Regions from separate parts of the Leucobacter sp. 1207-22 genome, predicted to be linked through region 2. Evidence: predicted binding sites of a transcription regulator. Region 2 holds the regulator's gene; each other region holds the start of a gene.

Region 1 (5,626 bases), on a different contig from region 2:
CCCGCATCGGCACGAAAGTCCCACTTCTAGGCGTGGGCGAGCGGGGGAGGCCGCTGACAGGGACGGCCTGAGTATTCGGGCGCACCTAATACAAGCCACGGCAGGGATGGAACGACCCCGCCTGGCACCTCCCACACAAACGTTTCGACACCGGAAGGAGTCGCTGATGACTCACGAACAAGAGTTCGCACACGCTGCGCTCGCCGCCGTGTTGTGGCTCGGCGTCGCATGGAAGTCACGTCGATGGATTTACGAGAAGTGCTGCGCTGGGTTGGCGTGGCTCGGGTTTAAGGAGGAAGTACATGAGTATGACGCGCGATGAATGGGACGAGCAATGCTCACGGTGGCGCTGGCCTGAGGGTGAGAACCTCGTCGTCTACCCGCTCGGTGAAGGCCGTGTTCGTGTGCTTGATGAACGGACTGGCGTCACCTGGCAGGTACTGAAAGAAGAAGTGGACATCGACTCTGGTGTCCCTCAGCTGTTCAGGTCAGCAGCGCGCGACTACTTCAAGGCGCATGAGCCGAAGCCGTGGCATGGGGCGAAGCCAGGAGCGGTGTGGCTCGTTAAGCCTGAAGGGTACCGGGATCCGATGGCGCTGACTGTAATTGAGCGAGATGAGGGACTGTTCTTCCTCGATCCTGTTGATGAGATGTATCAGATCGTGACTGGAGCAATCGATAGCGCTCGTCGTATCTGGCCGGAGGCTGCTGATGCGTAGCGACGTTTGCAATAGCAACAAAGCGATCGTGCCGAAGCGGAGCAAGAAGCACATGTGTGGGAGACGCTTCACGCCATATTCAACCGAGGGCAGCAAAGACTGCCCCAACCGGAAGAAACGGCAGCCTCTTTCGAAAGTGATCGTAGAAATGCAAAACGAAGAGTCTGAGCCCGATCATGACTAGCTGCCGTTGTAAGTCAAGAGCTGGAATCCGAAAGCAGGGCTTCAACTCCCGTAAGGCCGCGTTCAACCATGCACTACGCACCGGACGTGGCCTTTCGCGTACCTACAGGTGCAAACAGTCAGGCAAGTGGCATATCACCAGAACGAGGAGGAATCGATGAAGCCGGTGTTGGACCCAGCGTCAGGAAGTCGAATGTTCTATTTCGATCGCGATGACAGTCGGGTGTTGTTTGGTGACATCCGCTCTGAAGAACACGTTCTGCGCGACGGGCGAGCGCTCTCAATAACCCCTGATGTAGTCATGGATTTTCGTCAACTTCCATTCGAGGACGAGACATTTAAAGTCGTGGTTTTCGACCCGCCGCATTTGTCGAACGTGGGAGGGAAAGCCTGGATCGGGAAGAAGTACGGGCGCCTGGGGCTGAACTGGGGAGACGATCTACGCGCAGGCTTCGCGGAGTGCTTCAGAGTACTCGAACCGTTCGGGATCTTGATCTTCAAGTGGAACGAAACACAGATTCCCGTGTCAAAGATCCTTGCCCTGACTGATGAAAGGCCGTTGATCGGGCACAAATCAGGGAAGCAGATGAATACGCACTGGATCACATTTATGAAAGCGGGAGAGGAGGACAAGAATGGCGAACCCGGAGAAGGACTTGCGCCTGTACTTCAAAGTGCCGAATGATTTTCACCGGCATCCAAAGGTGCGCAGACTCTCAGACGCGGCCTTTCGAACATTCATCGAGATGATCGGCGAATCACGCATCGAAGACAACGATGGCGTATTCACGGCAGAGGACGCCGAGTTCAACTGGGATCCAGAAGTGCTCAACGAGCTCGCAACCTCACACCCGTCCCGGCCACTGATCGTGCACGACGGCGAGCGCTATGTGAATCGTGAGTATGCGAAGCATCAGCAGACGCGTGGTGAGCGTGAGGAGGCTGCTGTGGTTGCTCGGCGGAATGGCGCGAAGGGTGGTCGGCCTCGTAAATCGAAATCGGAAACCCAGGGGGTTTTGGGTGGTAACCCAGATCCTAAGCTGGGTGAACCCAGCGGAACCCAGACGAAACCAGAGTCAGAGTCAGAGTCAGAGTTACATGACTTGTTACTTACTGAGTCAGTCTCTTTAGGTAGTAATGGGCGCGAAAATTTGACTCGACTGACTCAAGAAGAGATCACACGGGCAAAGAACACCGCTTCGGGTCTCAGCGTCGATCTTGAAAAAGTCATCCAGTCGGCTGCGCTGCTCGATCGTTCGTTGAACCATCAGGAGGCTCTGAAGCTGCCGGTGATCATTTTGGCGAAAGCGAAGAATGACCCGAAGCGACCTGCAGCGTATGTTGCGTCCGTGATGAAGAACTCAGAGTTCGAAGTCCAACAGTGGATCGATGAGGAGGTGCTCACCTGATGAACCTTCCAAAGATCGAAGCTGACGCGAGCTCGCACGCCGAGACGATCCTCACCCTGCTCGAATCCAGAGACGGCATCGCCCTCAACAACTTCACCGAAACACTCTCCCGAGACCAAACCAAATACGTTCTTTACGCGATCGGGCTCGGATACATCCGTGAGGTCAGGGCCAATGCGCTCGCCGCAGATCAGCTTGAGGCTGTTGAGCGGGTGTGTGAGGGGTTGAAAGCGGGGAATGTGGAGCTTTTGGATCGGGTGCGGTCGTTGATTGAGGATCGCACGAATCAGGCGGCGCGGGTGGCTGGTTTGCGTTCGGAGTTGTTGCGTTTTGGTGTGAGGGCTGCGTGAGGATCTATGAGCGCACGTTCGAGTGGGTGAAGCTTCCGCTGTCGTTGAATGGGCGCATGCATTTTCAGCAGGCGGGGAAGCTTGCTCGGGAGATCCGGGCGGCTGCCGCTGAGTGGGCGTCCACGCTGCCTCGCATGAGTCGCTGCATCGTGGAGATGGAGTGGTTGGTGAATACCAAGACCAGGCGCGATGACGAGAACCCTGTCGCATCGATGAAGCCGTTCTGTGACGGACTCGTCGACGGCGGACTCGTAGAAGACGATACGGCGCTGTTCATGGTGAAGCTGATGCCACGCATCACCTACCGACCAAAAAAGGAAGGTGCGGCGTGCGTGGTGTTCCGTGTCACTGAGATACCGCCCGCGTTCCGGCCTGACACCGTGCAGGCCATTTTTGATCGATTAACACAGGAAGAAGAAAACAAATGAGCAAAGCAAACTTTGTGATCGAAGGGTTCGCTGCAGAACCGAAGCAGCGAGTCTCACAGTCAGGAAAGCAAATGCTCGACATCTCGGTCGCGCATTCGCCACGAAAGTTCAACAAGCAGACGAACCAGTGGGAAGACGCGACCGATCGTGACGGGAACAAGGTCACGCTGTGGGCGCGCGCCACGTTCTTCGACGACATGGCAGCGTTCCTTGCAACCCAAGTCACGAAGGGAACACTGGTGCGGTTGGAAGGCGAACCACGCTTGAACGTTTACGAGGACGGCGGCGGACGCCCAGCCGCAAACATCGAGATCCAGTTCGCATCACTCGCGGTCGTGCCTTTGAAGCCTCGCCAGGACGCAGGCCACGGTGGATTTAACGCTGGATCAGGTGCCGGAATGAATGGTTGGGCGCAACCAGGCGCGAACGGCACTCAAAACGGATTCCAGGACAGCAGCGGATTCGACGATCAGCAGCCGTTTTAGGGGTGAAGTAGACGCTGGAAATTTAAGCGATTTTTCAGCCATCTTTATTAGCACTCTCAGGTTCAGAGTGCTAATCTGAACTTACTTGAGTCACCGAAGCTCAAGTTTCATATCGGAAGGAGATTGATTCATTATGTCCATGTCTTTTGATCCTTTTGCCGAGATGGAACGCATCGCCAACGGCATGCTCCAGCGCTCCTCAACCCGCGTAATGCCGGTTGACCTATACCGAGACAGCAACCGGTACGTGCTCAACGCCGATCTGCCCGGTATGGATCCAGGCTCCATCGATGTTGATGTAGACGGCCAGGTGCTCACAATCCGAGCGAACCGAACCACCGCGAATGTCGATGGCGTCAAATGGCTCTCCCAAGAGCGGCCATCCGGTGGTTACGTGCGCCAGTTCAGTATTGGCGAGGGGGTCGACTCCAGCGCGATCTCTGCCTCTTACGACAACGGCGTACTCAGCCTCATCATTCCAATGAGTGAGAAGGCGAAGCCCCGCAAGATCGAGGTCCAGTCAAATGCGAAAGCTGATGCCGGACGAAAGGAGCTTGTATCCTAAGTAACCATTTGAATCCATATCGAACGCTCTCCTAAGTAAGTAAAGGTGGGGTCCCTGCTCGGGGCCCCACCTTTGTTTTAGCCGGTCAATCAGAAGTGAACCGATCTTTACTGACTGTCAACCCCGCTCGATTAGGCGGGGTTTTCTTATACCCAGAGGGGCTGGCTGCTAGCTGGCGCCTCAAGCGGTAGGCGGCGCTTGTTTTGCTAGTCCAGTCGCTGAAATCTTTTCAGCGCCCCACTCCTTGACATGGCCCCGCACCTGGGAAATGTGGGTTTCAAGAGTTTCTTTAGAGTACCTGCTGGCGTTAATGTCTTTGTAAACCCGCTCGAATGATCTTTTGAACCAGTCGCGCGGGTCATCTCCGGGCCGCAACGCTGCATGTAGATCCAGCTGAACCAACGCGCTATCAAAGCTTGAGCGAACCTCACGCCAGGCCCTGCCGGTGTGGGTCGCGTCATTGTGTAGCTGTAGATAGTTATCGAGTTCAGTTAGCGCTCGGAACATTGCGAGTGAAGCAGCCCCCCGATCTTCTTTGGCTGCGCGCACTTCTGCCGCTTTAGTTTGTCCAAGGGCAATCTCTGTTGCACTCTTCCCGTTGCGGTATGCCAGCACGCCGAGCCATACCGTCACAAGGATCGAACCTAATGTCAGTGCAAGTCCAACGTATTCGGTCCAGTTCGGATCGAATTTGACGGGGATTTCTTCTACCAGCTCAAGCATGTCTCGCACTATATCCAAGATTGGAGGTTGCTTTGGCGACCCTAGAAAGTTTCAGTCAGTCTCCAAGTCGCAGTGAGCCTGGGCTACATGGCCTGTCTCGTGAGTTTGAACGTCAGGCCGAGCCGATCGGTTTGGCTGACGAGCTCGCGGCGATGATCCCGCCCGTGTGTGAAGCATGCGGGCAAACAATCGAAAGGAAGAATCCATGACCGATAAACTGCCGAGCGAGTTTGAAGGGATCTTGATTGACAACAGCGGTTCACGTCCGTTGATGTCGAAGCCGCCCGAGTTCAAGGCGGCACGCATCTTTGTCGACCGGATCATGCACGAGTTCGAGATCTCTGACCGCGAGCAGGCCGAGCGGATGGCCGACTGGATCGTGAACTTTACCGAACGGTTCGGCGCCCGCGCCGCGCAGCCAATGTTCGACCTCGAAGGCAACGGGCCACAGTGCTCATGGTGCGGGGCGATCTGGCCAATGTGTGGACACCACCACATGAGCGAAGAACTCAAAGACGACGATGAGGAGGAAACCCCATGACGTTTAACCCAACCCAAGCGGATCTCGCTGTGCAACCGACGGAACCCGGACTGTATCTAGACAGGCTGGGAAATGTGTGGCGCCTTCACACGGATGGTGTGTTTGCGATGTCTGGTCGGATCAGAGAGGGAGCTGCCAGCTACGCACCTTTCCAACGGCTGGGTGTTGTGGCTGCTGCTGGTGCCGCACCACAGAAGCCAACGGAAACAAAAACATCCCAAGA
Region 2 (5,626 bases):
CGACTGCTTCGAAGCCTCACGTGCAATGCGCTGCCATTTTGCGATTCCCTTTGCAGACTTCTCAGCACCGCCAACCCCATCCCAGCGTGACACTGACCGCGCGGCCTGCCACGGCGAGAAGCCGTCGACACCGAACTCCGTCGACTGCTCAACAGCACGCTCGTCACGATCGCCCTTCGCAAGCGCCTGCACAAGAGTGAGACGAACCGCGGGTACATCGACCTGACGCACGTCAAGCAGTCGAACCGTGAATCGATCCTTCCCTACCGCGATTGCTTCTGCGTTGGCAAGTGCCCCCTCACCGTTACCGATGAGGATCTGCTCCCCCTGACGCAAGCGACTGACGCGAACAGCGTGCCGTGCTTCGTCACCGGTGATGTCAATTTCGGAACCCGACACAAATTCAGCCGCGCTGAGTCCCTCGCGGTAGTACAGGTTTGCCATGCGCGTTTAGTTCTTAAAGAAGCGATCGCGGATCTTGCCGAAGAACCCCTGGTGGAACTCACCGAAGTGCGGGTGCTCATCCTTTCGGAGCGCTGCGAGCTGACGAACCAGGTCCTTCTCCCGTTTGCTGAGCTTCGATGGGGTTACCACCTGCACCGCAATCTTCAAATCACCACGGTTCGTTGTCTGGAGCCCTTGAATGCCACGACCGCGGACGGTAATGATGTCGCCTGACTGTACGCCGGCGGGAACTTCTACCTCTACTTTGTCGCCATCAAGCGAATCGAGTGAAACCTCAGCACCAAGCACCGCATCGGTCATAGCGACCTGAAGCGTGCTGAGAAGGTCATCACCATCACGGCTGAAAATGTCGTGGTGCGTCACACGGAACTCAATGAACAGGTCACCGTTCGGGCCACCGCCAGGGCCGACCTCGCCACCGCCGCGCATCTGCATGCGCGTACCGGTCTCAATGCCTGACGGAATGTCGAGCGGAAGCTCACGGCGCTCACGCACTCGCCCCTTGCCTGCACACGAGGTGCACGGGTGCTCAATGATCGTGCCGTAACCCGAGCAACTCCCACAGGGGTGCATGGTCACGACATTCCCGAAGAGCGAACGCACCTGGCGCTGCACCTGACCCTGGCCATGGCACACATCACAGGTCACCGGGCTCGTGTCAGGCTGGCATCCACTGCCATCACAGGTGTTGCAGAGCACCGCAGTGTTGATCGTGATGTCGCGCTTCGCACCGAAAACGACCTCTTCGAGAGGCACGTCGATGCGGATCAGGGCATCTTCGCCACGCTCCGCGCGTGAACGAGGCCCCTGTGATCCGCCGCCGAAACCACCACCGAAGAATGTCTCGAAGATGTCGCCAAAGCCACCCGCACCGCCGAAGCCTGGCTGATCCCCACCACGGTCGTAGCGGGCACGCTGCTCAGCATCGCTGAGAACATCGTATGCATGTGTGACGTCCTTGAAGCGTTCAGCTGCTTCTTCAGACGGGTTCACATCCGGGTGGAGCTGGCGCGCGAGCTTGCGATACGCCTTCTTGATCTCTTCTGGGGTCGCTTCGCGGGAAACTCCGAGGACCTCGTAGTGATCTGCCACTCTGATTGCTCCTTAGTGGTTGCGGTTGAAAACTGATGTGTATCGGCTGACGCTACGAGTGCGTCTCGCCAAGCATTTGGTTGAGGTAGCGCGCGACTGCGCGCACACTCGAAATATTGCCTGCGTAGTCCATCCGAACAGGACCGAGCACGCCAAGCCGTGAGGCCGTGTCGCCAATGGAGGCATAGTTTGTTGCAATTACTGACGCCTCGGGCAGGCCGTACAACGCGTTCTCACGACCGATCGAAGCCGCAACATCGCGCTGATCATGCACCAGCTCCTCGAACAGGCGCAAAAGTGTGACCTGTTCTTCGATGGCTTCAAGCACCGTCGTGAGGGTGCCAGAGTACTCGCCGGGACGCGAAAGATTCGCGGTACCAGCGACAGCAATCTTGTCACTGCGATTGGCTTTCAACTGGCCGAGCACGATGGCGAGCACGCGCCCAATGAGCTCGTTCTCGAGTGGGGCTACCCACTCATTTGCGTTCGCAGCGAGATCAGTGATCGCGCGTTCTGCGGAATCAAGGTCTTGCCCAATGATCGCTTGCGCGATCCGCGCCCGAAGGCCGTTGACCCATGCCTCAGTGACCTGTGCGGACGGCAGCTTCGCAACCTGTTGCTCTACCACCCCAGAGCCGAGAATGAGGACGCAGAGCACGCGGTCTTCACCCACGGCGACCAGGTCAATGTGACGTACGACCGTACTGCGAAGCGACGGGTACTGCGCCACAGCGACCTGATTGGTCAGTTGCGCCAGCAATCTCACGGTGCGAGTCATCGCGTCATCAAGATCGTTCGCCTCGCCAAGGAAGCGTTCAATCGCGGTGCGCTGCGCCCCGCTCAGTGGACGCGCCCGAGCCAAGGTATCGACGTACAGCCGGTACCCTTTGTCGGTCGGAACGCGGCCCGACGACGTGTGCGTCTGCGCGATGAGCTCTTGGTCTTCGAGCGAGGCCATATCATTACGAATGGTCGCGGCCGAAACCCCGAAACTGTGCCGATCAACGATGGACTTTGAACCGACAGGCTCACTCGTCGCGACATAGTCACTCACGATTGCGTGCAGGACAGCGAGACCGCGTTCGGTAACCATCGCGACTCCCTTCCTGGCACTCAGCACGTTCGAGTGCCAAGTCTAGCGCAGCCCGCCGCAGAAATACTTAGCTGAGCAGTGCGCCGACTACGCGGTCAGCGAGCAGTCGACCCCGAAGGGTCGGTACGATTCGGGGCGCGGATCCGCCACTTCCCAACGCAGCACGGCCATCGATGAGGCCGTCAGCGATCAAGCCAGCAACCGCACCGCGTTCGCTCTCAGCAAGCGCCGAGATGGGCAGACCATCTGCGATGCGGGTCTGCAGCAGCACCTGCTCCTCGTGACGGGCCTCTTCGCTCAGCAGTTCACGTTCGAGAGCCGGCGAAACGCCCTGTGAGATACGGTCAGCGTACGCTCGCGGATGCTTCACGTTCCACCAGCGCGTTCCGCCAATGTGGCTGTGCGCGCCCGGTCCTGCCGCCCACCAGTCCTCGCCTGTCCAGTACGACAGGTTATGGCGCGAACGAGTCTCTTCGCTGCGCGACCAGTTACTCACTTCGTACCAGTCGTACCCGGCTGCCGCGAGCTTCGAATCAGCGAGTTCGTACATCTCAGCATGGAGATCATCGTCAGTCGCTGGGTATTCGCCTCGCTTGATCTGTGCAGCAAGCTTGGTTCCCGGTTCGACGATAAGCGCGTACGCCGACAAGTGGTCGGGTGCCATCGCAAGTGCGGCGTCGAGCGACGTCTCCCATTCCTCAAGCGTTTCGCCAGGCGAACCGTAGATGAGATCAAGACTCACCTGCAGCCCAACCTCGCGAGCCCATGCAACAACCTGCGGTACTCGCTCAGGCGAGTGGGTACGGTCAAGCACGCTCAGCACCTTCGGCACTGCGGACTGCATGCCGAAGCTGACACGGGTGAAGCCGTTGTCTGCGAGATGCTCGAGGTACTCGCGATCCACCGAGTCAGGATTTGCCTCGGTCGTCACCTCGGCGCCAGGAGCGATTCCCCACTCATCACGAATGCGATCAAGCATGAGCACCAGATCAGCCGCTGGCAACAGCGTCGGGGTGCCACCGCCGAAGAAGACGGTCGAGACTTCACGTGCTGGCAGCCCGGAGTCCCGCATCACTTTCGCGCCGAAACTCAGCTCAGCCGCAGCCTCTGAGGCATAGTGCGACTGGTTCGTGGTACCGAGCTCGCTCGCAGTGTAGGTGTTGAAGTCACAGTAACCACAGCGCACACGGCAGTACGGGACGTGGACGTACACGCCAAAGCGACGCTCATCAGCACCCGCGAGCACCGAGGCCGGGAGGGCACCGTCAGCTGGAGCAGGCTCGCCGGGTGGAAAGGCGCTCGGCACGGTTAGCGATCCGCCGAATCATCACGCGGAAGTTCGATCACAATCGGCTCATCAGCCTGGACATCGACGCTCGCGTCGACATCAGACATTCCTGCAGGCGCAGCTGACTCATCGGCCCCAGCGTCAGGCAGGGTGTTCACGGGTGCGACACCAGGCAGAAGCGCTGTGAGGATGCGCTTCGCTGCATCAAGCACATTGCGCTGATCGTTTCGCGCCTTGAGTCCGAAGATGCCGTTCTGCGAGGAGAAGAAGAAGCCTCGCACACCCGCCCAAACGGTGCCGTCTTCCTTCAGCTCAACGACCGCGAAGTGCTCACCATACGGGCCACCATCATCGGATCGATCGCCCCAGGCAAAGCCAACGCGGTTGTTTTCAACGAGCGTGTACACGACCAGCACCTCGCGGTCGAGATCGCCGATGCGCAAGCGTGCCTGTGTACCTGCAGTGACATAGGGCTCGCCATCTGGACCGAACAGCTCTTCGGTATTGCCGGTGGGCACTGGAGTGCCATCTGCGTCAAAGATGACTCCGGTGTAGGCGTCGCCTTCGCCCCGATCGATCTCCTCGACGGTGCAGCCCGCACCGCGGTGCGCGCCCCAGGTCATGAGCCAGCTCGACGCGAGGATGAAGCGCTCTTCACCACTGCCAAGCTGCAGTGTCTCCTCGTACGAGGTACTGCCCGCAGGCGGGAAGCGCACGAGGTCCGGCGCACGCGAGGCACCAACGGCTGCGTAGCCAACTGGCATCTCGCGATGCGTCGAGCGCCGTGGGAAGTCTTCCTTCGGCGCCGGGGTCACTTCTTCGCGTCCTTCGTCTCGACCTCGCCAGACAGTGCCGCGATGAAGGCCTCCTGAGGCACCTCTACACGACCGACCATCTTCATGCGCTTTTTGCCTTCCTTCTGCTTCTCGAGCAGCTTGCGCTTACGGCTAATATCGCCGCCGTAGCACTTGGCAAGGACGTCCTTACGGATTGCGCGGATCGTCTCACGAGCAATAATGCGTGAACCTACCGCCGCCTGAATGGGCACCTCGAACTGCTGGCGCGGGATGAGCTTGCGCAAGCGCTCAGCCATCATCGTGCCGTAGTGGTAGGCGTTGTCGCGGTGGACAATTGCGCTGAACGCATCGACCTTGTCACCCTGGAGGAGGATGTCGACCTTCACAAGGTCTGCCTCTTGTTCGCCCATGGGTTCGTAATCGAGCGATGCGTAGCCCTGCGTGCGGCTCTTCAGGTGATCGAAGAAGTCGAACACGATTTCACCAAGGGGAACGCTGTAGCGAAGCTCAACGCGCTCGCCAAGGTATTCCATCCCCATGAGGCTGCCGCGGCGGCTCTGACAGAGCTCCATGACCGTGCCGACGTAATCCTTTGGAGTGAGGATCGCGACGCGTACCACCGGCTCACGAACCGAGCGGATCTTCCCCTCGGGGTACTCGCTCGGGTTCGTCACAGTAGTCTCGGTGCCGTCTTCACTCGTGACCTGGTAGACCACGCTCGGCGCGGTGGCAATGAGGTCAAGGTCAAACTCGCGGCGCAGACGCTCAGAGATGATCTCGAGGTGCAGCAGGCCGAGGAAGCCACAGCGGAAGCCGAAGCCAAGCGCGACCGAGGTCTCTGGCTCGTACTGCAACGCAGCATCAGAAAGCTTGAGCTTGTCGAGCGCCTCA
Region 3 (5,626 bases), on a different contig from region 2:
AGGGGATCATGTCCACCACAACCGCTGTTCGTCGACGTATTGTCGGTCCGCTCGCGATCGTTGCTGCGCTGACCCTTGGGCTCACCGGCTGCCAGGTGGGTACTGAGCCCGGAACCACCGATGCAAACGTGCACGAAAAAGTTGAGCTTCCTCCGATCAGCTCGTTGACACCATTGGCGGATCCCACCGCATATGTCGGCCCGACCAGCGTCGTGGTGTCAGGCCCAGAAATGGAGCCGCTGAGCGATACTCCTGAGCCTGTTCTGCCCGCCACGGTCGTTTCGAAGGACCGCGGCGGCGACAAGGAAGTTACCGTCACCGATGACTCGCGGATCATCGCGCTCTCACAAACCGGTGAAATCGCTGAGATCATCTACACGTTTGGCCTGGGGGACAACCTCGTTGGGCGTGATGTCTCAACTGAGTTCCCAGGTTCGGAAGACCTTCCGCTTGTCACCAAGGGTGGCCATGAGATCGACGCAGAGACGATCATGAGCCTGAACCCGACCGTCATCATTACTGATGGCTCAATCGGACCGCTCGACGTGCTGTTGCAGCTGCGCGACCTCGGGGTCCCAGTCGTAATGGTTGACCGTGCGGTTGATCCAGAGACTTCATTCAATGCCTCGAAGCAGATCGCGGCCGCGCTGGGTATTCCCTCGGTGGCGGATCAGGTCAACGAACAGCTGGCTACCCAGATTGCAGCAAAGGAAGCCGAGATCGAGCAGCTCGTTCCAGCAGATGAGGAGAAGCGCCCTCGCGTCGCCTTCCTCTACGTGCGTGGTACGGCCGGTATCTACTACCTCTTCGGTGAGGGGTCGGGTGCAGACTCGCTCATCAACTCGGTTGATGCGCTTGATGTTGCGCAGGAGGTCGGCCTGAAGGGTGAAAAGCCCATGACCGATGAAGCGCTTGTCGCGCTGGACCCAGACGTGATTCTCGTGATGACCAAGGGGCTTGAAAGTGCTGACGGGGTGGAAGGACTGCTGAAGGCGCAGCCGAGCATCGCGCAGACCGCTGCAGGCCGAAACAAGCGCATCATTGATATTGATGACACGCAGATGTTCTCGTATACGCAGCGCGCCAACGTCATCGACGGGCTTGCTCGTGCACTGTACGCGCCTGAGTCGCTTGCCGGAATCGGTGGGAACAAGTAACCACTCGGGAGTTCAAGGTGCTTCAGCTGCGTGCTCGCAGTTGAGCAAGGTACGCTGAATGTACTAGGCGGGTCTCCCGCCAGCTATAACCGTGCGATGGGAGAACCCGTGTCAAGCAGTACCGAGGAGAAGCAGGCTCCGAAGCGTGGCCGCCAGGATTACCCGGCTGACCGCTTTGACGTGCTGGAACCCTCGGGTCGTGTCGGCGCGCACCGGGTGAACCCGCGTCCGCGATACGTGTGGCAAGTGCTGATTGCTTGCGTGCTTGGTGTTGCCGTTTTGACTACGGCCGGGGTGCTCTGGCTGACCATCGGTACGGGGTCGTCCAGTTCAGTGGTTGAGAAGGCTCGTAATAACGCCGCTGAGTCGACACAGACGGTGACCGGCAAACTTGATCCAGAAGCTACCGTCGCAATTCTTGAAGGCACTGCGAACGACGGCCAGCTTGCCGCGGCCGTTGATACTGCGATCCGCACTGAAAAGCTCGGCACCGTCACCGCGGCGATGCCTGCGAACACCAACGACATCAAGATTTCGGCTGTCTTCTATACAGACCCCGCCGACGAAGCTGCAGCCATTGGCCTCGGTAAGGAGCTCGGAGGTATCGCGGCATACCGAAACGAAGCTTACGCAGAGTACGAGTCGCAACTGGTCGTGTTGCTCGGAGCTGACTACAAGGGCCCTGGCGCAGACACCGTGCCGCCGGTCGCTGGTGAAGCAGCGAAGACCCCAGCAAGCTAAGTCTGGTTGTTCGCTGCCCGCGAGCGGGATTTCTTGCACTCGACAGGTTCGAGTGCCAGAATTGCATTAGCAGTCGAATCGACTGAGTGCTAGAAGTGAGCGCGGGTACCCCCTGCGCCACGGGTTATCCACGAAACGTCCAGGAGGGCGAACACATGGCAAAGATGATTGCGTTTGATGAGGAAGCACGTCGCGGACTCGAGCGTGGCCTGAACACGCTCGCTGATGCTGTCAAGGTGACGCTTGGCCCGCGCGGCCGCAACGTTGTCCTTGAGAAGAAGTGGGGCGCTCCCACCATCACCAACGATGGCGTTTCGATCGCTCGCGAAATCGAGCTCGACGAGCCTTTCGAGAAGATCGGTGCTGAGCTCGTCAAGGAGGTCGCTAAGAAGACCGACGACGTCGCAGGCGACGGCACCACCACCGCTACTGTTCTTGCTCAGGCAATCGTGCGCGAGGGCCTCCGCAACGTAGCGGCAGGCAGCGATCCCATCGCAATCAAGCGCGGCATCGAGAAGGCTGTTGCAGCTGTCTCGGCTCAGCTCCTCGCTAACGCACAGGAGATCGAGACCACCGACCAGATCGCGGCTACCGCTTCGATCTCGGCAGCTGACGAGCAGATCGGTGCGCTGATCGCAGAGGCTATCGACAAGGTCGGCAAGGAAGGCGTCGTCACTGTTGAAGAGTCGAACACCTTCGGCACCGAGCTCGAGCTCACCGAGGGCATGCGCTTCGACAAGGGCTACCTCTCGGCATACTTCGTCACCGACGCAGACCGCCAGGAAGTCGTCTTCGAGGAGCCTTACATCCTCGTCGTCAACAGCAAGGTCTCGAACATCAAGGACCTGCTCCCCGTCGTTGACCCCGTGATCCAGTCGGGCAAGCAGCTCCTCATCATCGCTGAGGACGTCGAGGGTGAAGCACTCGCTACCCTCGTGCTCAACAAGATCCGCGGCATCTTCAAGTCGGCAGCTGTGAAGGCTCCCGGCTTCGGTGATCGCCGCAAGGCAATGCTCCAGGACATCGCGATCCTCACCGGTGGCCAGGTCATCTCGGAAGAGGTTGGCCTCAAGCTCGAGAACACCACTCTCGACATGCTCGGCACCGCTCGCAAGGTCATCATCACCAAGGACGAGACCACCATCGTTCAGGGTGGCGGCGAGGAAGACGCAATCCAGGGTCGCGTGCAGCAGATCCGTCGCGAGATCGAGAACACCGACAGCGACTACGACCGCGAGAAGCTCCAGGAGCGCCTCGCTAAGCTCGCAGGCGGCGTTGCAGTCATCAAGGCTGGCGCAGCAACCGAGGTTGAGCTCAAGGAGCGCAAGCACCGCATTGAGGACGCAGTCCGCAACGCAAAGGCTGCAGTTGAAGAGGGCGTTCTCCCCGGCGGCGGCGTCGCACTGATCCAGGCTGGTAAGGAAGCATTCGCTACCCTCGAGCTCAACGGTGCAGAAGCTGTTGGCGCAAAGATCGTTCAGACCGCTATCGAGGCTCCCCTTCGCCAGATCGCACTCAACGCAGGCCTCGAGCCCGGCGTTGTTGCTGATCGCGTCGCAAACCTCCCCAACGGTCACGGTCTCAACGCTGCAACCGGCGAGTACGGCAACCTCATCGAGCAGGGCATTCTTGACCCCGCAAAGGTGACCCGTTCGGCTCTCCAGAACGCAGCTTCGATCGCTGGCCTCTTCCTCACCACTGAGGCAGTCGTTGCAGACAAGCCCGAGCCCGCAGGTGCAGCAGTAGCTGATCCCACCGGCGGCATGGACTTCTAAGTCTGAGACGCTTACAGGCGGGGGTCGCACCGAAAGGTGTGGCCCCCGCCTTGTTTTGTCTCTGAGGATGGGGCTAGGCGCGCGCTGGGTTTGGCGCGCGGTGACGGGTTCCCGATTTCTCGAGTTTGTGGGTTGCTCTCGGGCCCCTTGGGTCCCTAATCCCCTGAAAACACCGCTTTCCCCCGAAACGGGGCCTTTCTTGCGCAAGAAATGGGCCTTCTCGCAGGCAAGGCCCGTTCTCGCGGGTGTCAGGGCGTCCGGGGACTCCGGGGACTCCGGGGCGCCGCGCGCTTAGAGTCGCTCTGTATAGAAGGCGCACAACTGCACACACGTGAGCGCACAGTGCACGAGTCTCCACCGCAGCCTCCGCCGCCGCCTCCGCCGCCGCCACCCAAGCCCGTGAAAAGGGGTCGTTCAAACGAAAAGGGTAGTTATTCACGTGAATAACTACCCTTTTCGGCGAGAAGACCCGGATTCGCGGGGCCGGCGTTTGCTCGACTGCGGGGCTGGCGAGAGCCGGCCAGGGCAGGAGAGAGACGGAAACCGCCGCCAGCCCGCGAACCCTACCGCTTCAGCGAGTCGATCGGGACGGTGTCCTGCGACACAGGCGATAGCGGCAGTTCTACGTGGAACGTAGCGCCCCCGCCAGGCGTCTCGCGTGCGTCAACCTTGCCACCGTGCGCCTCGACGATTGACTTCACGATTGCAAGCCCAAGGCCCGAGCCGCCAGTTTCGCGGTTGCGCGAGGTGTCTGCACGCCAGAACCGACCGAAGATCTTGTCACGAATCTGCTCAGGAATGCCTTCACCGTGGTCAACGATCTCAAAGCAAGCAACCGGTGCCGTTCCCTCGGGCACGTCTGGCGTTGAGATGACAATCTCAATCGGACTTCCCTCTGGCGTGTGCCGCATGGCGTTGCCAATGAGGTTGGTCATGAGCTGGCGAACTCGATGCTCGTCACCGCGTACGTAAGGGTCCGTGGGATCCTCAACGACGGTAACTGCGCGATCGGGTGCCTGGGCACCCGCGTCGAGCGCCGCATCGTGTGCGAACTGATTGAGTGGCAGTGCCGCGAGTTCAAGCGGGCGGCGCTCGTCGAGGCGGGCAAGCGCGAGCAGGTCCTCAACGAGTGAGGTCATGCGGATTGCTTCCTTCTCGATGCGGTCCATCGCCTGACCGATCTGTTCCTCGGTCTGCAGCGCACCCATTCGGTAGAGCTCGGCGTAACCGCGCACCGAGACGAGCGGTGTACGCAGTTCGTGGCCTGCGTCACCAACGAAGCGACGCATGCGGCGGATCGTGTGCTCTCTGTCTTCAATCGACCCGTCGAGTCTGTCGAGCATGGTGTTCAAGGACTCGCCAAGGTGGCCCACCTCAGTGTGCGGGCTCGTCACCATGATGCGTTTCGAGTAGTCGCCACGGGAGATCTCGAGAGCAGTTTGTTCGACCTCAGCGAGCGGGAGGAACGTTGTGGTCACGAGCACTCTTGTGAGTGCAGCCCCGAGCAAGATGACGGCGATGCCAAAGCACGTGAAGATCATCACGTACTGGGCGACCATCTGGTTGATCGCTGATGTCGAGGCAGCAATCAGTAGTGCACCGCCAGGCTCACCGTCGACGTAGATCGGGATCGTCACCGCTCGCCAATGCGTGCCGTCGATGCTCTTGAGCTCGAAGAGGTCGCTTGCGTGCTCAATGACCCACGGGAAGTTGAGATCACTGGGAACGAGGGGAAGGTGCTTCCCATCGACGTCTCTGCTGTTGTCGTACCGCACGGTGCCGTCAGAGTTGAGGAGTGCCGTGTAGTAGCGACCGTCGGCAAAGATGACGTCGTTTTGGGTGAGTTGTTTGAGGTCAGCGCCGGTCGCGAGGGCCGGTCCTGGGTCCAGCCGAAGCTGGTTCAGCGTTGCTGTCTGGCTGCTCAGCAGCATCGGGCGGAGCACACCGAGTGTG
Region 4 (5,626 bases), on a different contig from region 2:
GGTTTTAGTTCGCGCAAGAGGGAGAAGATCCGCGAAATATCGCCAAACTTGTGCAATTCCACGCATTTTCCCAGGAAAAATTGAATCCTATTCAAACGAAAATTTGGGCGCAAATTGTATTCCTAACAGTGATTAGGTGCAAAATTTGTGCACTTCGGAGTGGCTAACATGGGTGGCATGACTCGAGGGCGACCCAGGGACCAGGAACTCACGGAGCGTGCATTGCTCGCTGCGCGTGACGTGATGCTTGAAGACGGCTTCGAGGCGCTCAGCTTCGATCGTGTTGCGGATGCTGCGCAGACGAGTCGAAGTGCGATCTACCGTCGCTGGGATAGCAAGATCGATCTCGCCTTTGACGTGCTCTCGTTCCACATGGATCTTGAACCGATGGTAGCTACCGGCGACATCATCGAGGATCTCGTGACGTACACCATGCGAAACGCGCCTCCCAAAGAACTCGGAGACTCAGGGCGCCTATCGGTTTGGGCCCTCATTGTGAGTCCTGAGGTGCTCGAGATGTACATCGAACGTGTGGGCGCAGGTCGACGCGCTGAAGGGCTGGAAATCGTTGGTTGCGCGATGACCCGATGCGATCTCCCTGAGAACACCGACGCGAACCTGTTGCTCGACCTGTTGATTGGTCTCCCAATTCTCGCCTCGGTGCGGCGTGATCCTGAGGCTATCGAGGCCCGTGTGCGTGCAGCGGTCGTTGCACTTCTCAAATCGCCACCGCTGAAGTCGGAAGACGGGGCGCAAACGGCTTCTTAGGAGCGTTGGTCAGCGCACGCGTTCCGCAAGGAGCGCGACGTGGCGATCTGCGACCCGAGTGAGGATGATGGTTGCAGACTGGGATCCGCGCAGCTTCAATCGTTTACGCAACGAAGCTGGATCCACGTCGATGCCACGCTTCTTGATCTCAAGCGTTCCGATGTCACGTGCGGACAGTTCCTTGCGAAGTTGCTTTTCGCCTGCGGGGAGCTCATCAACGATACGGAACGCCTGCGCGAACGGGGTCGGTACGAACTCGTCACCGGTCAGGTACGCAATGCCCTCACGTACCATGCCCGCATTGAGTTGCGCGGCGAGGGTGCCAATGAGTCGAGCGCGGATCACGGCACCGTCTGGCTCGTACACGTAATTGCCGAGCTCACGTACCGCGGCATCATCTGCATCTGCTGAGCCGGTGAGTTCATGTGTCTCGTTGCCCTGCAGGAGCGTCGCAGCTCGGTGAATCCCGTGTCGTGCTGCTTGGCCAAACCAAATGCTCGTCTCGACGAGCGCACCATCCACCGAGACCCACTGTGACTCGGCGTCTTCCGGGAGAAGCTCGCGGGGGAGGCCTGGACCAAGCTTTACTCCTCCCGCACGCGCGGAGCGCGCGGCGTGAAAAGCGAAATCTAGCGAGGGAGAATAATCGTCAGGGGACACGCGCCTAGTGTCTCGATGTCCAGCTGTGCGGCGTGCTGGGTCGAGGAAGATACCGTCGTTTCCTGCGAGATCGACGCTCTCAGCGTCTGCAAGTGTGACGGTTGCTGAGCCGTATTCAGGTCGCGCGGCGACCGTGGCCAAGTTGTGGCGAGCGTACGCAGCCGTTAACGGATCAATTTCGACTGCCCGTACATCGAGCCCGGCTTGAAGGAACGCGAGAGATTCGGCACCGAGTCCGCAACCGAGATCCGCGACAGTCGTACAGCCTGCGGCGTGAAACCGCGCAGCATGAAGCTCGCTGACACGTGCCCGACTCGCCTGCTCAAGACCGGCCCTGGTAAACAAGAGTTCGCTCGCGTGCGCTCCGAACTTCTGCTGTGCTTTCGAGCGCAGGTCAGTCTGGGTGAGTGCGGCGGCAATAATGCCGGGCTCGTAGCCATCCTTGCGTAACGTCTGGCCGATCGACTCGATTGTGCGGCCTGCGTCAACCTCAACGGCGATTCTCGCGAGGAGATCCAAGCCCGCGGAATCTGCCAATTCACTCCAGCCGGGCGCGGGCGAACTTGTGTGAGACATTGGGTCACTTTCGGTGAGGTGTGCGCAGGTGGGAAAGTCGGAGTTCGATTCTACCGAGGGGCTCTCGTTCGCTGTCCGCGATCCGCGCTCTGAATCATTGGCACTCGTCTTGCGAGAGTGCCAATTTGGCCCGTAGACTCGTACCCAGGCGGGCTCCTCCCGGGGCACGCAGCGTACTAACCACGCTTCCATTGGAGAAAGAGGTCAACCGTGTCGGTTGCTATCAAGCCGCTCGAGGATCGTATCGTCATCAAGCAGGTCGAGGCCGAGCAGACCACTGCGTCGGGTCTCGTTATCCCTGACAGCGCAAAGGAAAAGCCCCTTGAGGGCGAGGTCGTGGCTGTAGGCCCCGGTCGTATTTCTGACGCTGGCACCCGCATCCCCATGGACGTTGCAGTAGGCGACAAGGTCATCTACGCGAAGTTCGGTGGCACCGAGATCAAGGTTGGTCTCGAAAGCTACCTCGTGCTCAACTCACGCGACATCCTCGCGATCATCGAGCGCTAAGTACAACAGCGCCAAAAGGCGGGTCGGTCCGAGGTCGGACTGCCCCGCCTTTTGCGTGTTTTCCGCCACACCTGCACACCCCACACCTCTGTAGACTGGTGCGGTGAATGAGACGCGTCGAGGAATAGCATATGGAATCGGCGCATACCTGATCTGGGGTGCCTTCCCCCTGTACTTCACGCTCGTCTCCGTGGTTTCGCCACTCGAGATCGTGTCGTGGCGCGTATTGTCTACGCTCCTGGTGTGCGCTGTGTTGGTTTCGATCGCCAGAAAGTGGCAATCGGTGGCGCGAATCTTCAAAACACCGAAGCTTCTCGGCATGTTTTCGCTGTCAGCCATTTTGCTCTACGCAAACTGGCAAATTTTTGTGATCGGTGTTGTCACCGGGCACGTGCTTGAGACCTCGCTTGGATACTTCATCAACCCGATCTTCACGGTGTTGTTCGGAGTGGTGTTCTTTGGCGAGAAGCTCAACAAACTGCAATGGGCAGCCGTGGCCATCGCGCTCTCAGGCGTCATCGCCTCGGCGATTGCGTACGGCAAGTTCCCGTGGATCTCGATCGGACTTGCGCTGTCGTTTGGCCTGTACGGTGTCGTACACCAGCGGATCGAGTCCGTAGATGGAATTACCGGACTCGCCGTCGAGTCCTTCATCTCGACACCGATTGGTGTCGTACAGGGAATTGTCCTTGCCTCAACGGTTGGCTTGAGCGCGTTCTCGCACGGCGCAGGCATCTTTGCGCTCGTGCTCGTGAGCGGTCTGATTACTGCCGCGCCACTCATCCTATTTGGAGAGTCAGCGCGCAGACTCTCTCTCACGTACGTCGGCTTCCTGCAGTTCATTACGCCAATCATTGGCTTCCTCTATGGCTATTTGGTGCTCGGTGAAGCTGTTTCCTGGGGCCGGTGGGTTGGATTTATTGCCGTCTGGATTGCACTCGTTCTCCTGGTCACCGACATGATTCGGAAAGCGCGGAATACCCCCAGAGCGTACGTCCAGACGAACACCGGTCAGGTTCGTTTAGACTGATACAGGTGAGGAGTGCATATTAGCCTCCTAAATCGGCCCGAGTCTTGGCCACAATTGAGAGAGGTTCTATGGAACAGCGTGACCCCTTCGCGTTCACCGGTCTCACCTACGACGATGTGCTGCTCCTGCCTGCGCACACCGACGTGATTCCGAGTGAGGCTGACACTAGTACCCAGCTCACCCGACGCATTCGCCTGAACATTCCGCTCATCTCTGCGGCAATGGACACCGTCACCGAGACGCGCATGGCCGTCGCCATGGCGCGCAATGGTGGTCTCGGCATTCTGCACCGTAACCTGTCGATTCAGGATCAGGCAGAAATGGTCGACCGTGTGAAGCGCAGTGAAGCTGGCATGATCACTAACCCAGTGACGACGTCTGTCGACGCCACTGTTGCAGAGGTAGATGCAATCTGCGGTGAATACCGTGTTTCGGGTCTCCCCGTTGTTGACGCAGCAGGTATTCTGCTCGGCATCATCACGAACCGCGATATGCGCTTCATCGATGTCAAGGATCGTGCACAGGTTCGCGTCGGTGACGCGATGACTCGCATGCCTCTCATCACTGCACCCGCGGGTATCTCGCGTGAGGCAGCCGCTGACATCTTCCGACAGCACAAGATCGAGAAGCTTCCACTCGTTGACGCGAACGGGAAGCTCACCGGTTTGATTACTGTGAAGGATTTCGACAAGGAAGAGCAGTACCCACTCGCTACGAAGGACGACTCAGGTCGACTTCGCGTCGGCGCAGCTGTTGGCTTCTTCGGCGATGCGTGGCAGCGTGCTGGCCAGCTCGTTGATGCAGGTGTCGACGTTATCGTTGTTGACACCGCAAACGGTGACAGCAAGGGCGTGCTCGACATCATTTCGAAGATCAAGGCAGACCCAGCGTTTGCCGGCGTCGACGTTATCGGCGGCAACGTCGCAACCTACGCAGGTGCGAAGGCACTTGCTGAGGCAGGCGCAGACGCAATCAAGGTGGGTGTCGGTCCCGGATCGATCTGCACCACTCGTGTGATCGCTGGTGTCGGTGTGCCTCAGGTGACTGCAGTGTACGAGGCAGCGAAGGCTGCGACTCCCATGGGTGTCCCCGTGATTGCTGATGGCGGCCTGCAGTATTCAGGTGACATTGCGAAGGCTCTCGTTGCTGGCGCCTCAGCTGTCATGATGGGTTCGCTGCTCGCAGGAACCGACGAGAGCCCTGGCGACCTTGTCTTCATCGGCGGCAAGCAGTACAAGGGCTACCGTGGAATGGGCTCACTCGGTGCGCTCCAGACTCGCGGTGAGCGAACCTCGTACTCGAAGGACCGCTACTTCCAGGCAGACGTCCCGAGCGATGAGAAGCTCATCCCTGAGGGCATTGAAGGCCAGGTTCCCTACCGCGGCCCGGTAGGTGCCGTTGCACACCAGATGACCGGCGGTCTCCGTCAGTCGATGTTCTACGTCGGTGCACGCACGATCTCCGAGCTCAAGGAGCGCGGTCAGTTCGTTCGTATCACTGCAGCGGGTCTGAAGGAATCGCACCCGCACGACATCCAGATGGTTGTCGAAGCACCGAACTACAAGAAGTAATAACACTTCACCGGCGCTGCGGCGCGGAAAGAAAGAGTGATCGTGAGTAACGAGATCGAGATCGGCCGGGGCAAGCGGGCCCGTCGCGTGTACACCTTCGACGAAATCGGTGTGGTGCCGACTCGTCGTACGCGCGACCCAGAGCTCGTGTCGACCGCTTGGTCGATTGACGCATTCCAGTTCGAGATTCCGGTACTTGGTGCACCAATGGACTCGGTGATGTCGCCAGCAACGGCGATTGAGCTTGGTCGCCTTGGTGGCCTTGGCGTCCTGAATCTTGAAGGTCTCTGGACACGTCATGAGAATCCCGAGCCTTTGCTCGACGAGATTGCTCGAATTGATGATGAGGTTGAGGCAGTGCACCGCATGCGCGAACTGTACTCTGCTCCTATCAAGTCTGAGCTGATTCGTGACCGCCTCGCTGAGATCCGCGAAGCGGGTGTCACTGTGGCAGGCGCCCTTTCACCGCACCGCACCGCCGAGTTCGCTGACACCGTCGTGAAGTCGGGTGTCG

The links. Region 2 encodes HrcA, which represses chaperone genes, less so after heat shock. Its sites were predicted from a motif close to TTNGCACTCGNNNNNNNCGAGTGCNAA; they were not measured.
Region 1: FW756_RS01135 (Hsp20/alpha crystallin family protein) is a predicted target of HrcA. The motif match lies at 3,622-3,648, and genes of this name have one in related genera.
Region 3: groL (chaperonin GroEL) is a predicted target of HrcA. The motif match lies at 1,965-1,991, and genes of this name have one in related genera.
Region 4: groES (co-chaperone GroES) is a predicted target of HrcA. The motif match lies at 2,102-2,128, and genes of this name have one in related genera.

Annotation. Positions count from the first base shown of each region.
Region 1 covers NZ_VXCR01000001.1:252,506-258,131, reverse strand. The annotation lists gene FW756_RS01170 (hypothetical protein) at 167-322, shown strand; gene FW756_RS01165 (hypothetical protein) at 303-719, shown strand; gene FW756_RS01160 (SAM-dependent methyltransferase) at 1,030-1,587, shown strand; gene FW756_RS01155 (hypothetical protein) at 1,538-2,311, shown strand; gene FW756_RS01150 (hypothetical protein) at 2,311-2,661, shown strand; gene FW756_RS01145 (hypothetical protein) at 2,718-3,089, shown strand; gene FW756_RS01140 (single-stranded DNA-binding protein) at 3,086-3,574, shown strand; gene FW756_RS01135 (Hsp20/alpha crystallin family protein) at 3,708-4,139, shown strand; gene FW756_RS01130 (hypothetical protein) at 4,320-4,862, opposite strand; gene FW756_RS01125 (hypothetical protein) at 5,068-5,403, shown strand; gene FW756_RS01120 (hypothetical protein) at 5,400-5,626, shown strand, end outside.
Region 2 covers NZ_VXCR01000002.1:365,778-371,403, forward strand. The annotation lists gene FW756_RS04905 (16S rRNA (uracil(1498)-N(3))-methyltransferase) at 1-444, opposite strand, end outside; gene dnaJ (molecular chaperone DnaJ) at 451-1,557, opposite strand; gene hrcA (heat-inducible transcriptional repressor HrcA) at 1,610-2,650, opposite strand; gene hemW (radical SAM family heme chaperone HemW) at 2,718-3,956, opposite strand; gene FW756_RS04925 (DUF1990 family protein) at 3,959-4,753, opposite strand; gene lepA (translation elongation factor 4) at 4,750-5,626, opposite strand, start outside.
Region 3 covers NZ_VXCR01000003.1:354,337-359,962, forward strand. The annotation lists gene FW756_RS07335 (heme/hemin ABC transporter substrate-binding protein) at 9-1,157, shown strand; gene FW756_RS07340 (LytR C-terminal domain-containing protein) at 1,266-1,898, shown strand; gene groL (chaperonin GroEL) at 2,054-3,673, shown strand; gene FW756_RS07350 (ATP-binding protein) at 4,237-5,626, opposite strand, start outside.
Region 4 covers NZ_VXCR01000004.1:218,595-224,220, reverse strand. The annotation lists gene FW756_RS09225 (TetR/AcrR family transcriptional regulator) at 178-768, shown strand; gene FW756_RS09220 (THUMP-like domain-containing protein) at 778-2,004, opposite strand; gene groES (co-chaperone GroES) at 2,215-2,511, shown strand; gene rarD (EamA family transporter RarD) at 2,615-3,541, shown strand; gene guaB (IMP dehydrogenase) at 3,610-5,112, shown strand; gene FW756_RS09200 (GuaB3 family IMP dehydrogenase-related protein) at 5,155-5,626, shown strand, end outside.